One region of the Mesorhizobium sp. M0028 genome, then DNA from elsewhere that is predicted to be linked to it. Evidence: riboswitches for the same ligand, from Rfam matches in the RefSeq annotation. Region 1 holds a riboswitch; the other holds the start of a gene.

Region 1 (3,208 bases):
CTTTTCCGAGCTGACGCCGCCGCTGGTCTATTCAGTGGTGCTGGCGTTCTTCGGCCTGGGCGCGGTTTTCGCGACGCTCGGCCTGCTGGCGGCGGTCTGCGGCTTCGTCACTTGGCGCTATCTGCCCAAATCGCTTTGATGTTCAAGCGCCGCATGCCGCTCGCGCACCCAGTTGTGGAAGCGGTGCAAATCATATTCCTCGGGCATCAGCACGCCGGCCTTATGGCGCATCGAGCGCAGGCCCTTCTGGTTGACCTCGCAGATATCAGCGTCTTCCTCCAGCACCTGGGTACCGAAGGCGACGATGTTGTCGATATCCGCAGCCGGATCGACGAGCGCTTCGGGCGAAAAAAGCCATTCGGCGGTGAGTTCGGTCTGCTCCGGCCCAAGCGGCACCAGCCGCACGGTCCTGACATAGTCGACATGGCCGACGACGAACATCGAGGGCAAGTTGGTGGCATAGGTCTGCCCGGCAGCACGCTCGGCCGGCGTCAGGCTCGAAAAGACCGAGCCGTGGACGCGCCCGTCGCGCGACCAGGTTTCGGCCCCGGCCCGCAAGCCGCCGGCAAATTCCGGCGCGTCATTGTCGGCGTGGCGCGCCCATTCGGGGTCGTCGTGCCGGCCCATCAGGCCGCGGCCATAGATCGGCACCAGCCGCGACAGGTCCTTGTGGACGCCAGGGCAGTGCAGGCACTCGTTGAAGTTCTCCCAAAATATCTTCCAGTTGCAGTTCATAACCTTGCGCAGCACATGGCCGCTCAGCAGCGTTTCCAGCGGCCAGTTGGCGAGGTTGCCGGATGCCGGATCGAAGGATGTTTCAGCCGAACCGGCAGCGTCTTGCGCGAGGTTGACGAAAACGAAACCGCGCCACACCGAAAGCGCGACGCGGTAGAGCGGATGATCGGCCTTGTCGAAACCGTCCGGCAGCGATTTCGACGGCACGCGCACCAGATCGCCGCGCAGCGAATAGGACCAGGCGTGGTAGGGGCAGGTGATGAGCCGCGCCCTCAGCCGTCCTTCGCTCTGCTGGCAAAGCTGCGAGCCGCGATGCCGGCAGGTGTTGTGAAAGGCGCGCAATTCGCCGGTCTCGTCGCGCAGCACGACGACCTCCTGCGTGCCTATGCGAAACGTCCTGAAAGCCAGCGGATGGGCAAGGTCGGCCTCGCGGCAGACCAGCAGCCAATTGCGATACCAGATGGCCTCGAGATCGCGCTGATAGCCTGCGATGTCCCAATAGGCCGATGACGGCAGCGTCGGCTCGGCCCGCGGCAGGCCGTTATAGGGACCGCGCTCATTCGGGCTGGGTTGCATGCCGGCTTCCTCCCCATCCGCCAGCCGACACCCGGCTGTGAGAATTGTCAATTGCGGCGCCGGCCGGCGAGCTTGGCGAGGCGGCGCATTCGCCACACGATCCGGCGGAATTTGGTTTGCCGGGCGCGGCGATTCTGCCTATAGTCGCTGATGTCGTCGGTTCCGTTTGGAACCAAGAGGGAATGCGGTGCGGGCGAAATTCTTGCCCAATGCCGTGGCTGCCCCCGCAACTGTGTGCGGTAGTCCTCTCCATATGCCACTGAAGATTTTCTTCGGGAAGGTGGGGAAGGGCGCTGATCCGCGAGCCAGGAGACCTGCCGGCGACAGGAAACTGACTTCTATGCCCTCGGGTGGAGGGCGAAAGGACAAGACATGAATACCGCTTCCGTCTCGCTCGGCGCTTCCGTCTCCTCGCAGTCGCGTTTCATGCAGCTGGCGCTTGCTGCATTCCTCGGCATTTTCGTCATGGGCTTTGTCGGCTTCTCGCACATCGATGCGGTCCACAATGCCGCCCACGACTATCGCCACTCGATGGGCTTTCCCTGCCACTGACAAGGGGCTGACATCATGACACTGTTTCGCAACGTCGTGTTCATCGCGGCGATCGCAGGGCTCGTGGCCGGCGTCGTTCTCGCCTGCATGCAGGCCTATGCCACGGTGCCGCTGATCCTGAAGGCGGAAGTCTACGAACAGGCCGGCGGCGGCCATGACCATGCCGCCGCACCTGCGGCACCGGCCGCCACGGGCACGATGGCTATGAGCAGCGCCGCGCCGGCACCGGCTGAAGCAATGGCTCCGGCTGAGGACGAAGGCTGGGCGCCGGCCGACGGTTTCGAACGCTTTGCCTTCAGCGTCGTTGCCAATATCGTCACCGGTATCGGCTTCGCGTTGGTCCTGGTTGCGGTTTCGGAGTTCGCCGGCGGCATCGGCAATTGGCGCCAGGGCCTGTTCTGGGGGCTTGCCGGCTTTGCCGTGTTCACGCTGGCGCCGGGCCTCGGCCTGCCGCCGGAATTGCCGGCAATGCCGGCGGCCGACCTTGTCCAACGCCAGATCTGGTGGTGGGCAACGGTGGTGGCGACCGCCGCCGGTCTCGGCCTGCTCGCCTTCCGCAGATCGCTGCCGCTGGCGGTCCTTGCCGTGGCGTTGATCGTGGCGCCGCATATTGTCGGCGCGCCGCAGCCCGACAGCTTCGAGACGACAATCCCGGAAGGCCTGCATCATCAGTTCGTGGTGGCGGTGACGCTGACCAATCTGGTGTTCTGGCTGGTGCTCGGCGCGGTCGTCGGCGTGGTGCGCGGCCGCTTCACCGGCACGGCGACCAGCCTGCGCGACAGCTTTGCCTGACCGCGCTGCCGGGGCGCTGATCCTGATCATCGGCGGTGCGCGCTCCGGCAAGAGCGTGCATGCCGAGAGGCTGGTGAGTGCCTGTCCGGCGCCATGGAGCTATATCGCCACGGCGCAAGCCTATGACGAGGAGATGCGCGAACGGATCGCGCTGCACCGCTCGCGCCGCAGCGCCGGCTGGACGACCATCGAGGCGCCGCTCGACCTTGCCGGCGCGATCGAGGCACTGCCTGACGGCCAGCCGGTGCTGATCGATTGCCTGACGCTGTGGCTGACCAACCATATGCTGGCCGAACATGATGTCGAGGCCGAATGCCGAAGGCTGGCAGATGTGCTGTCGCGGCCGCGTGGACCCTGGTTCGTGGTGTCCAACGAGGTCGGCCAGGGCATCGTGCCGGAGAATGCGCTGGCAAGACGGTTTCGCGACGCGGCCGGCCGGTTGAACCAGGACGTTGCCGCCGTCGCTGACACCGTGCTTTTGATGGTGGCGGGGCTGCCGCTCAGGGTGAAATGACATGGCTGATACCGACCACATCGATCCCAAGGACGAGAA
Region 2 (3,208 bases), on a different contig from region 1:
GGGATGATGATCCCGCCCGCGGTCTTGGATTCGGATTCGACCCGACGAACGACCACGCGGTCATGAAGCGGGCGGAACTTCGACTTTGCCATTTTTTATTCCTCGATGAGAATGGTGAGAACAGTTCCTCCGTCCGGCGGCGCCGGACATGGTTAGCACTCATCTTGGGGGAGTGCTAACGTGGCGCTGAAATAGTCTGGCAACTCGCGCGAGTCAAGGCGCCCGGTGAGCATCATCAGAACAATTGCTTCAAACGGATGCTTCAAACAGATACTTGACCAAGTCAACTAAATGGCTGATCTTACCGGCAGGAGGATGCCATGACCATTCATCATCACCCAGGCAAGGAGCGGATCGACGCGGTGCGAGCCTTCAACCGCTTCTATACCCGCCAGATCGGGCTGCTCGACGAAGGGCTGCTGAAAAGCACCTTCTCGCTGACCGAGGCGCGGGTGCTCTATGAACTGGCGCATCGCGATGGCCTGACCGCCACGGACCTTGGGCGCGATCTCGGCCTCGATCCCGGTTATCTCAGCCGGCTGCTGAAGAAATTCGAGGAACGTCATCTGGTCGAGCGCGCCACGATCGAGGCGGATGCAAGGCGTTCGTCGATCGCCCTGACCAAGGCCGGGCGGCAGGCTTTCGCGCCGCTGAACCAGGGCTCGCACGACCAGGTCGCGGCATTGCTCGACCGGCTTTCGGTTCCCGAACAGGACAGGCTGGTCAAGGCCATGCAGACGGTGCAGCGTCTGCTGGGCGCGACCGCCGAACCCAACATTCCCTACACGCTGCGGCCTCTGCAGGTCGGCGACATCGGCTGGATCATCCATCGCCAGGGCCTGCTCTACGCGCAGGAATATGGCTGGGACGAAACCTATGAGGCGCTGGTCGCTGAAATCCTCGGCACATTCGTCAAATCCTTCGATCCGAAATGGGAACGCAGCTGGATCGCCGAGCGGGAAGGCGAGGTCGTCGGCTCCGTCTTCGTCGTGCGCCAGTCGGACGCGGTGGCGAAATTGCGCCTGCTCTACGTCGAGCCCTCGGCGCGAGGTCTCGGCATCGGCAAGCGGCTGGTCGAGGAATGTATCGGCTTTTGCCGCGCCACGGGTTACAGGACACTGACGCTGTGGACCAACGACGTGCTCGCCGCCGCCCGCCACATCTATGAGTCTGTGGGCTTTAAATTGACCAACGAGGAGTGCCACCATTCCTTCGGCAGGGATCTGGTCGGCCAGAACTGGAACCTGGAACTGTAGCAGCGCTTCCGGCGCTTCGGCGTCGGCCTGCCGTGCCTCACCCTTTGATCGGTATCCAGATTTCCAGCCCGCCATTGCCGCTGCGCGGATCAAATTCGGGGCCGTAACGCTCGAATTCCGGCGCATCGGCGATCTCGTGCCCAGAGGCTGGCAGCCATTTGTTCCAGATCGTGTTGACCGTGCGGCGGATGGTCGAGATATGGTCACGATGGGCGAACACGCCGTATTTCTGCGCCGGCACGCGCACACGCCAAAACTCCCTCGGCAGGTCCGAAAAATCGGACACTTCGACGCCAGCGATGTAGTCGAAATTGCCGGCGTCGTCGCCGTTGACGCAGACGCCATAGGCGACGTCGCCGATCTCGCCTGGAACGTCCTTTTAAATGTAACGTTATTACGTCACGAGGTCTATATGGCTCCTTCTGACAAGACTTATTGCGCTGTGATTGGCGGAAAACTAGGGTGGCTGACTGATGGTCCCCGAGTCGCAAGGCAAGGGGTGAAAAGGGAACACGGTGAGATCCTTTGGATCGAGGCCGTGGCTGCCCCCGCAACTGTAAGCGGCGAGCAAAATCCGAAATGCCACTGGCCGGCAAGGCTGGGAAGGCAGGATGGCGCAAAGACCCGCGAGCCAGGAGACCTGCCATCAGCATGAGTTGACCGGACGGGGTGTGCCGGGAGAAAACGTGGACATCGGTCGTGTCGGCCGGTGCCTGGTAAGCGCGGTGAGCCTTTCGGTAGCGGCGGGCGACCGCCTCGCCATCATCGGCCCCAACGGCGCCGGCAAGACGACGCTGCTGCGCATGCTATGCGGTACGCTGCGGCCAAGCGCGGGAGATGTGAGATTTTCCGGACGCCGGCTGGAGAGGTTTTCGGCCGCCGAGCGGGCACTGCACATGGCGGTCGTTGGCCAGACCGATCAGCCTGATCCGCGGCTTGCCGTGATCGACTACGTCGAGCTTGGGCGCGTCCCGCATGCCGGCTTGCGTCGGTGGAGCGAGCAACGCGACATCGTCATTGAAGCACTTCGCAGAACCGGCCTGCTGCCGCTGCTCGGCCGCACGATCGGCTCGCTATCCGGTGGCGAGCGGCAACGCGCCCAGTTGGCGCGCGCCATCGCCCAGGAGCCCAAAATCCTGTTCCTCGATGAACCGACCAATCATCTCGATCCGCGCGCCCGCAGCGACCTTCTCGAACTCGTATCGCAGTTTGGCATGACCGTCGTGGCGGTGCTTCAATGATCTGTCGCTTGTCACGCCATTTGCCACCAGGGTCGCGGTGATGAACGAGGCCCGCCTGCAGGCACTTGCCAGTCCGCGCGAGGCGCTGACCAAGAAGTTGATCCGCGAGATTTTCGGCGTTGACGTGCTTTGGCTGCGCCATCCCACCGAAGACCGCGAACTCACGGTCTTCGACGTTCCGAACCGCGCCTCTTCACATCCCGATTTGACCAAGGAGCAACATCCGTGAAACGCCTCGTACTGTCTTTTGCCTCCCTCCTACTTGCCCAGACCGCCTTCGCTTTCCCGGTAACCGTTGATAGCTGCGGCACGCCGCTGACGTTCGACGCCGCGCCGAAGCGCGCCGTCATCCAAGATCTGAACATGGCGGAGATGGCCTTCGCGCTGGGGCTGCAACCATCGATCGTCGGCCTGACCGGCATCACCGGATGGTATAAGGTCGGTCCGGAATTCAAGGCCGAGCAGGGCGCGATCCCGGAACTCGCGCCGAAATACCCGACCCTCGAAAACCTCGTCGCCGTCGAGCCCGATTTCTTCTTCGCCGGCTGGTATTACGGCATGAAGCCTGGCGGCGAGGTGACGCCCGATACGCTGGCCCCGCACGGTATCAAGACGCTGGTGCTGACGGAAAGTTGCGTCCATCTCGACCAGAACCGCCCCGCAGCCTCGATGGACCTGCTCTATGGTGATGTCGAAAAGCTGGGCAAGATT

What was found. Region 1 has a riboswitch for cobalamin ahead of NKJ93_RS16055 (CbtB domain-containing protein). Riboswitches for the same ligand answer to the same signal wherever they lie in the genome.
Region 2: linked by a shared signal. The riboswitch ahead of NKJ93_RS08335 (ABC transporter ATP-binding protein) and the one ahead of NKJ93_RS16055 (CbtB domain-containing protein) in region 1 are both predicted to bind cobalamin.

The regions. Positions count from the first base shown of each region.
Region 1 is NZ_JAMYVG010000007.1:135,431-138,638, forward strand. Features, by position in the region: gene NKJ93_RS16045 (MFS transporter) at 1-139, shown strand, start outside; gene NKJ93_RS16050 (aromatic ring-hydroxylating oxygenase subunit alpha) at 118-1,311, opposite strand; cobalamin riboswitch at 1,452-1,647, shown strand; gene NKJ93_RS16055 (CbtB domain-containing protein) at 1,684-1,863, shown strand; gene NKJ93_RS16060 (CbtA family protein) at 1,879-2,655, shown strand; gene cobU (bifunctional adenosylcobinamide kinase/adenosylcobinamide-phosphate guanylyltransferase) at 2,648-3,169, shown strand; gene cobO (cob(I)yrinic acid a,c-diamide adenosyltransferase) at 3,171-3,208, shown strand, end outside.
Region 2 is NZ_JAMYVG010000003.1:127,859-131,066, reverse strand. Features, by position in the region: gene groES (co-chaperone GroES) at 1-92, opposite strand, end outside; gene NKJ93_RS08345 (bifunctional helix-turn-helix transcriptional regulator/GNAT family N-acetyltransferase) at 321-1,256, shown strand; partial or broken gene NKJ93_RS08340 (GyrI-like domain-containing protein) at 1,294-1,632, opposite strand; cobalamin riboswitch at 1,714-1,918, shown strand; gene NKJ93_RS08335 (ABC transporter ATP-binding protein) at 1,943-2,497, shown strand; gene NKJ93_RS08330 (hypothetical protein) at 2,538-2,726, shown strand; gene NKJ93_RS08325 (ABC transporter substrate-binding protein) at 2,723-3,208, shown strand, end outside.